One region of the Janthinobacterium darwini genome, then DNA from elsewhere that is predicted to be linked to it. Evidence: predicted binding sites of a transcription regulator. Region 1 holds the regulator's gene; the other holds the start of a gene.
The links. Region 1 encodes FNR, which switches genes on or off when oxygen is low (the NO sensors DNR and NnrR bind a similar motif). Its sites were predicted from a motif close to TTGATNNNNATCAA; they were not measured.

Region 1 (4,381 bases):
AGGTCGAACTCGACGGGCGACAATTCCATGCGGCGCGCTTCGATCTTCGAATAATCGAGCACGTCGTTGAGGATGCCCAGCAGCGACTGGCCCGCCACGCGCACCATGGTCAGATACTTGCGCTGTTCCGTGTCGAGCCTGGTATTGCCCAGCAAATAGACCATGCCCAGCACGGCATTGAGGGGCGTGCGGATTTCATGGCTCATGTTGGCCACGAAGTCGCTCTTCGCCCGGTTGGCCGCCTCGGCCCGGTCGCGCTCCAGTTCCAGTTCCGCCGCGCGCGATTCGAGTTCCTGCTGCAGGCGGTCGCGTTCGCACATCAGGCCGTTGAACGCCTCCGTCAGTTCGCCGATCTCGTCGCGCTGCTGCACTGGCACGGGCGTGAAGCGGCTGCCGCTGGTGCGCAGGGCCAGCAGGGTATCGCGCAGGCGCACCAGCGGCGACAGCAGGCGCACGGTAACCCAGCCCAGAACAAAAGCGGCCAGCAGCGAAGCGAGGATGCTCCACAGCACCAGCCGGTACAGCACGCCATCAAACGGTTCGAAGGCGTCCTCGATGGGTAGCGAGGCGGCCAGCAGCCAGTTCACCGATTTCAGGCGCTTGAAGCTGTTGACGGCCGTGATGCCGCGGCTGTTGGTGCTGACCATGCTGCCTTCGCCATCGTCCTTCAGCATCTGGGTGGTCGTCAGGTTGGCGTTCGGCTGGCGCGGCTGCAGCAAACGGCTGGTATCGGGGTGCAGCACGTAGCGCGGCACGGCGCCGCGCGTGAGAATGAAGTAATAGCCGCTCTTGCCGATCTTTTCCGAGCGCAGGCGCCCCAGCAGGTTGTCCTTGTACAGGCGCAGCACGCCGATCACCACACCGGCCACCTGGCCATCGGCGGTGAGCACGGGCGCCACCATCTGCACGATGGGCATGCCGCTCGATTTGCCCAGCATCGGCTCGGTGATCATGGGCTGGCGTGTGCGCAGGACGGTCTGGAAATACTCGCGCTCGGCAACATTGATGCCGGCGCGGCCCGTGACCAGCGGCATGTCGGCCACGATGGCGCCTTGCGCATCGAGCACCAGCACGTCGTCGAACAGCACCAGCATCGAGCGGCGCGAATAGTATTCGCGCAGCTTGGCGGGTTGGGCGATCAATTCCGGCGGCTGCTGCCTGGCCGTCAGGGTGACGATTTGCAGCAGCATGCCCAGCTTGTCGTCGAGCTCGGCGGCGGTGCGGGTGATCAGGGCAGATTGCTGGCTCAGCAGTACTCGCGTGAAGTCAGCGCGCATGTGCTGCAACTGGATCATGGTGACCAGTGCGATCATGGCGATCGAGGTCAGGCTGGTGGCCAAGGCGACTTTTGCTTTGATGCCGAGAGGCTTCATGATTTCCTTTTCAGTACCGGGCGGCACAGGCGGCAGATAATGCTGTCAGGAATTTTCCTATCAATACATCAACTTGGCAAGCGGTGCCGCGCAAATTGCCCTCGCTGCAAGGGCTTTTGACGATGTTGCCATATAATTAAAGTCAGAACGTCGTTTATTCAGCGCAATTGGGGTGAAATTGGCACACGGCAACCGTGTATGCAGTAAACTCGGTATTGCATTTTCTAAAAGGTACCGACATGACTGAAGCGCTCCTCACTCCCACCTTGCCCACAGTGACCGTGGAAGCGTTGCGTGCGCGATGCTCGACCTGCAGCATGCATCAATTGTGCCTGCCGATGGGCCTCGATGTGGGCGACATGGACAGGCTGGATCAGATCATCGGCCGCCGCCGCAAGATCGTGCGCGGCGCCTCGCTGTTCCGCATCGGCGACTCGTTCCAGAACCTGTACGCGATCCGCCTGGGGCACTTCAAGACGTACCAGATCAATCCGGGTGGCGAAGAGCAGGTGACGGGCTTCCAGATGGCAGGAGAACTGCTGGGCATGGACGCCATCAGCGCCGACCGCCACCACTGTAATGCGGTAGCGCTGGAAGATAGCGAAGTGTGTGAAATCCCGTTTTCCAGCCTGGAACAATTGCTGGGCAGTATGCCTACCCTGCTGCGCCATTTCCACCGGATGATGAGCCAGGAAATCACGCGCGAGCAAAGCGTCATGCTGTTGCTGGGCAATATGCAGGCGACGCAGCGCTTTGCCGCCTTCATCGTCAACCTGGCCTCGCGCTATGAGGCGCGCGGCTATTCGGGCAGCAATTTCCAGCTGCGCATGTCGCGCGAGGAAATCGGCAACTACCTGGGCCTGACCATCGAAAGCGTCAGCCGCTTATTGTCCAAATTCAAGAAGGAAGGCTGGCTGCGCGTCTCCAACCGCGAGATCGAGATCTTGCAGCCGGCCAAGTTGAAGGCCATTACGGCCGGTACGGACGTCTGCAAGTAAGTCTTACAGCTCTTCATCCGCGTGCAGCGCGATGCTGCGCTGCAGCGGCCAGGTCCAGATGCCGGACAGGCGCCACTCGCGTTTGTCGTTTTCCACCAGCACTTGCCAGCGGCTGCGCTCGAGCATCGGCAGCGCTACCGAGAAGTTGCCGGCCGCATCGGGCTGCACCAGCAGCTTGATATCTTTTTCCGGCAAGGTCGCATGCGCCAGATGCAGCTGCAGCGGACCCTGGTAAGCCTTGCCGAAGCTGTGCACGGAACCACTGAGGCGCGCTGACGCCACGTCATACGACAGGCTGGTATCCATCGCCAGGTCGCTGGCGACAGTATCGCGCCGCAAGTCCTGGTTGATCGCCTTTCCCTGCTTGTAGTAATCGCCCACCACCAGCGCATCAGGCTGCGTAAACGCGATATAGCCCATGAAGCTGCCGACGACCACGGACAGGCCGGGACCGATCATCAGCAGCCATGGCCAGCGATGCTTGTACCACGGGGCAACGGGGGCTTGCAGCTTGAGACTGTCGGACATGATATTTCTCCTGTTTAATCGGCCAATCCCCATCCGGGGACTGGCCTTCCTACATTAGCGCGGTACGATGAATACCGCGCTTTCACGCACATGCAACGATGGGTCGTCCAGCGAGTGCAATTCGATCGCAATCTTGTTCGAGCCCTTCTCGCCCACGCCGTGCGGCACGCGCAGGCGGATCGGCCAGCCCAGCGTTTCCGTCGGCTGCAAGGTCACTTCTTCGCGCGTCAGCAAGGTCAGGCCCGGCAAGCCGGAAGCGCTGATTTTAAAATGCTGGGTTTGCTCCGAGGTGTTCATGATCTGCAAGCGGTAAACGTTTTCGATCATGCCGTCTTCCACTTCGCGTCCCATCGAACCGCGGTCGCGGATCACGTCCATTTTCAGGGGCGTGCGCAGGGCCAGCGAAGTACACACGGCGATGATGATCAGGGCCAGGATGGAAGTGTAGATCAGCACGCGCGGGCGCATGGCGCGCTGGCGGATCTGCTTCGAACTGAAGTTGTTTTCCATCGCATGGTCGGTACTGTAGCGTACCAGTCCCCGCGGCCGGTCGACCTTGTCCATCACGCTGTTGCAGGCGTCGACGCAGGCGGCGCAGCCGATGCATTCATACTGCAGGCCGTTGCGGATATCGATGCCGGTCGGACACACTTGTACGCACAGGGTGCAGTCGATGCAGTCGCCCAGCTTGTCGTTGTTGCCGGCCTTCTTGCTGATGGCGCCACGCGGTTCGCCGCGCTTGGCATCGTAAGTGATGATCAGGGTGTCCTGGTCGAACATGGCGCTCTGGAAGCGCGCGTAGGGGCACATGTATTTGCACACCTGCTCGCGCAGCCAGCCTGCGTTGCCGTAGGTTGCCAGGCTGTAGAACAAGACCCAGAACCATTCCCAGGGACCGAAATTGAGGGTGGTCACCTCGCGCGCCAGTTCCTTGATCGGCGTGAAATAGCCGACAAAGGTAAAGCCCGTCCACAGGGCGATGGCGCCCCATGCCAGGTGCTTGGCCGTTTTCTTGAAAGCCTTGCGCACGGAGGGTCCCTGCTTGTCGAGGGCCATGCGCGCGCTGCGCGTGCCCTCGATGCGGCGTTCGACCCACAGGAAGATTTCCGTGTATACCGTTTGCGGGCAAGAGAACCCGCACCACACCCGCCCGGCGATGGCCGTGACGAGGAACAACAAATACGCACAGATGATCAGCAGGGCCGCCAGATAGATGAAATCCTGGGGCCACAGCACGACGCCGAAAATGTAGAACTTGCGCGTGGTCAAATCGAACAGCAGGGCTTGCCTGCCATTCCAGGTCAACCACGGCAAGCCGTAGAACGCCAGCTGGGTAAGCCATACGCATACCCATCGCCAGGTAGCGTAGCGTCCTTTGGCCTCGCGAGGGTAGATTTGCTCGCGGGCCGCATACATCTTGATGACTTGAGGTTCCATTACGTCATTTCACGGGCGTCTGGGGATTCGACAGGCTCCAGACAT
Region 2 (4,381 bases), on a different contig from region 1:
AAGTATGGCGACGACGTACTGGAGTTTCGCTTTCCGGCCTAGCGTCTAGCTCAACACGCGGTTGGCATCCCACACGCGCAGGATCTGCGTAATGGCTGCATCAAACACGGCGTAGGCCACGCCATCGCGGGCCTGGATGGAGACGCCCGACAAGAAACTGTCGAAGACAGCCGCCAGCGCGTACGCGTCTATACCCGCCGGCAATTCGCCGCTGACCATGCCACGCTCGACGCAATGCACGAAGCCGCTGCGCGTGCGCGCGCGCGATGCCGTGAGCGGCTCGGCCACGGCCGCATGTTCGGCCGTCGGCGCGCTCATGCAGCCGAGCGCCACCATGCAGCCGGGAGGGTGACCCGGCTCGGACTGCATGCTGGCCGACTGGCGCAAGGCCAGCTCGATGGCCGCGCGCGGCGCCATGCCTTCGTCCCACAAACACTCCGTCACGCGCGCAAAGGTATCCAGGTAGCACTGCGCCGCCTCGCGGAACAACGCTTCCTTCGAGCCGAACGCCGCGTAAAAGCTGGGCGCGGAAATGCCGCCACCCAGGCTCGCCTTGAGCTGGCTCAAGGACGTGGATTCATACCCTTGCTGCCAAAATAAAAACATGGCCTGCTCGACCGCTGCCTGCCGGTCAAACGTGCGCGGCCGTCCCATTTGCGCCATCCATCGCTCCTTCTCATCTACTTAAAAGCTACTTACATACTACTCGATACAAAAGTCGTTGACAACGCTGCGCCCCATCGCCTATATTTATACCGATCGATACATATATACCACAGCGACGCTCAGGGGCACTCCTGCGCCTGGCCGACTCGTCACACTTCCAAGGATATTCAGCTTTGCATCACGTCACGCTCACCACCGGACCCAGCCCAGCGCTGGCCGTCCGCCTCCCCGTCTCGGGCCTCCTGGCCCTCGCAATGACGGGTTTTATCTGCATCGTCACGGAAACCTTGCCCGCCGGCTTGCTGCCGCAGATCAGTGCGGGACTCGGCATCAGCGCCGCGATGGCCGGGCAAATGGTCACGGCCTATGCCCTCGGTTCCTTGCTGGCAGCCATTCCGCTTACCATCGCCACGCGCGGCTGGCGACGCCGCAAGGTGCTGCTGCTCACCGTCATCGGCTTTCTCGTGTTCAATACCGTCACGGCCCTGTCATCCCACTACTGGCTGACACTGGCGGCCCGCTTCTTTGCCGGCATGGCAGCCGGGCTGGCGTGGAGCTTGCTGGCCGGCTATGCGCGGCGCATGGTGGCGCCGCAGCAGCAAGGCCGCGCCCTGGCGCTGGCCATGGTGGGCGCACCCGTCGCCCTATCCCTGGGCGTGCCGTTGGGCACCTTGCTCGGTTCGCTAGTCGGCTGGCGCGCCGCATTCTGGATCATTTCCGCACTGACATTGATCCTCATCGCCTGGGTGCTGGCGAAGGTGCCGGACTACCCCGGCCAGTCCGTCCATGAGCGCCTGCCCCTGCGCCGCGTCTTCACGACGCCCGGCGTGCGTCCCGTGCTGGCCGTCGTCATTGCCTGGATGCTGGCGCACAACATTCTCTACACCTACATCGCCCCGTTCGTGGCGCCTGCCGGATTGACGGGCCGCATCGACTTGGTCTTGCTCGTCTTCGGCGCCGCCGCCATGGCTGGCATCTGGATCACGGGCAGGCTGGTTGAACGCCACTTGCGCGCCACCGTGCTGTCCAGCCTGGCCATGTTCGCCACAACTGCCCTCGTGCTGGGCCTGGCCTCGCACATGCCTGCGGTCATCTATGCCGGCATGGCCGTCTGGGGCCTGAGCTTTGGCGGCGCGGCAACGCTGTTGCAAACGGCGCTGGCCGACACGGCCGGCAGCGGCGCCGACGTGGCCTTGTCGATGAAGGTGGTGGCGTGGAATGGAGCGATTGCGGCTGCGGGCGTGGTGGGCGGCGCCCTGCTGGAAACCTGGGGCGCGGGCGCCTTCCCATGGGCCATGCTTTCCTTGCTCGTGCTGGCTTTCGTGCTCGCCTGGTCGGCCTGCAAACATGGCTTCCGACCGGGACGGCGCAGCGGTAACGCACCCGCCGCCGGGCATTGAAATAGCTGCCGTTTAATCAGCCGCCGGCACCGTCACGATGCGGGGCACATGGCCTGTATGCGTGAGGAAACTGACCAGGGCGGCGTGCGACAGCGCCACCGTGGCCGTGTTGCGCAGCGGATGGGCTTGCACAAATTCAGCTTCCCACACGGCCTGGTCCAGCACCAATTCCACCGCCTGCGCGCTGTCGTGTAGCAGGGCAAACAGGCTGACGGATCCGGGCGTGATGCCCAGGTGCTGCAGCAGGCGCTGGGGCGAGGCCATGCTCAGCTTGCTGGCCGGCAGCAAGCGCCCCAGCGCAGCCAAGTCGATGCGCTTGTCGAAGGGAACGATGACGAGCAAATGCCGGCGGCCCTTCTCGTCGCGTACGAACAGGTTTTTCACCATCAGGCCCGGCATGGCCGGCACGTGAATCAGAGCTTCATCGATGGTGTGCACGGCCGGGTGCTCGACCAAAGTGTCATCACCGGCGTTGCTTGCCAGCCAGCGGGAAAGGGTTTCATGCATTGTGCTTCCTCAACTCGGCGCGATGAGCAATTGTAGCGGGTCGCTGCTTCGTTAGCTGGCTGTCACCGTCAAGGTGTTTTCTCAGCCTCTTCCCTGTCGGCCGCCGCCAGCCCCCAGTCATTCCAGCCTTCTCCAAACAGCTCGATCGGATGCTGCGTGCGCTCGGAACCATTGCCGCAGCGCATGGCGTCCGGCGGACAATACTTGTCGCAGCCCCAGCAGATGCGTTCGGGGTTCTTGGGGTTCAAGGGAAAAGGCTTGGCCATGGGAGGGGCGACGGAGTCGGTTGAGGTCTTACTGTTGACTCTAGGCCAGGCGCAGACGCCGGTCAAATGCATTTCGGTGGGAAACTTGTCCGGAATCAATTCTGCGCAGATGGGTGGTGTGGCGGCAAAGCGCAGTACCCTGCCAGCACGATACGCGCGACATTGACACTGCCATCAGTGTCCCGCTTTGATGCTTTCCCGCCACAGGTCGGAGGCGAACAGGCCGTGGCTGCCTTACAGGCCCAAGTGGGGTCTGGGCTAGCGTCTTGGCGAGGCGAGCGGGGTCTTGTGCCAGCGTTTCGGCGAAGGCGTAGAGGCGTTTCTTGGGGGCGCAAAAGTGCCTGAAAGCGCTCACTCAATGTTTGCGCCGAATAACGTATGCATTGCCGGCAGCTTCAAAACCAAGCGTCGGATAGTAGGACATGGCATCGGGAGCGGAGAGCAATATCAGGGACACTTCGTCGCCGATGACTGCCTGGGTGCGCTTGACCAGCTCTTTGCCGATACCCAGGCCCTGGTATTGCTTTTCTACCGCCAGGTCCGAGAGATAACAGCAATACGCATAGTCGGTCAGCGACCGGGCCAGCCCCACGAGCTCGCCATCCACCCATGCCGACAGCAAGAGGCAAGGCGCGGCAAACATGCGCGCGATTCTCGGGAGCTCGCTGGTGGGCCGCTTGATGCCGGAATGATCGAAGACACGAACAACATCCAACGGATCAAGAGGAAAGTTATGACGATATTCGACAGTGATATTTTTCATCGGTTCACGGGTGCAAGGATATCGCCCATGCGAAATCTCTTCTATGCAAATAGTATAACCAGGCAGCGATGGTCCAGGAATGTGGACGATACGACATAAGTGAAAAGTCGGGTCCCTGGCGCCGATGCTTGAGCGCCAGCGTCGAGAGCGAGAGGCGCCAGAGGCTCGATGCTGCCAACGACCACATCGCCGGCATGCCGCCACGCTTATTCAAGCGCCCCCAATCTGTTAAAATAGTTCAAAAATTTAGTGATTAGATCATGAATAACCCGTATTTTTTAGCCACAAGGAATGTGCTTAGCAAATGAAAGCCATTATATTCTGCACCAGCTTTATAAAAGATGCCCCATCATGGGAAAGCCGGTATCAACGGTGGCTCGATTATTACGAAGACATACCAATCAATGCAATAAAAAAAATAATGATTGACGATGGCTCGCCATTTCTTCCACCCGCCGAAATCATCAATACAATTTCCCATAGCGCTCCGCTGGCTTCAAATACAGAAAAAAATCTCATCATTCGCTTCGATAACAATCTTGGACGACAAAGCGGAGCTGACTACCCTGGCTGGTGGCGCAGTTTTCTCCACTCGGTCAAGGTGGCCAATGAATTAGGCGTGGATAAAATAATCCATATCGAGTCTGACGCCTATATCATGACGCCTCGCTTGGTAAATTTCATCAATGAAATAGAATCAGGCTGGAATGTCCTGTGGTCGCCGCGCTATCGTTTCCCGGAAACGGCCATTCAAGTCATCTGCAGAGATCAGTTTGACA

Region 2: ACQ4WZ_RS14780 (DUF3079 domain-containing protein) is a predicted target of FNR. The motif match lies at 2,925-2,938, and genes of this name have one in related genera.

Annotation. Positions count from the first base shown of each region.
Region 1 covers NZ_JBNYXX010000004.1:348,314-352,694, forward strand. The annotation lists gene ACQ4WZ_RS22855 (response regulator) at 1-1,373, opposite strand, end outside; gene fnr (fumarate/nitrate reduction transcriptional regulator Fnr) at 1,613-2,371, shown strand; gene ACQ4WZ_RS22865 (FixH family protein) at 2,375-2,899, opposite strand; gene ccoG (cytochrome c oxidase accessory protein CcoG) at 2,954-4,336, opposite strand; gene ccoP (cytochrome-c oxidase, cbb3-type subunit III) at 4,341-4,381, opposite strand, start outside.
Region 2 covers NZ_JBNYXX010000001.1:3,205,454-3,209,834, forward strand. The annotation lists gene ACQ4WZ_RS14760 (GNAT family N-acetyltransferase) at 1-42, shown strand, start outside; gene ACQ4WZ_RS14765 (TetR/AcrR family transcriptional regulator) at 46-663, opposite strand; gene ACQ4WZ_RS14770 (MFS transporter) at 921-2,066, shown strand; gene ACQ4WZ_RS14775 (prolyl-tRNA synthetase associated domain-containing protein) at 2,079-2,573, opposite strand; gene ACQ4WZ_RS14780 (DUF3079 domain-containing protein) at 2,642-2,839, opposite strand; gene ACQ4WZ_RS14785 (GNAT family N-acetyltransferase) at 3,195-3,602, opposite strand; gene ACQ4WZ_RS14790 (hypothetical protein) at 3,907-4,381, shown strand, end outside.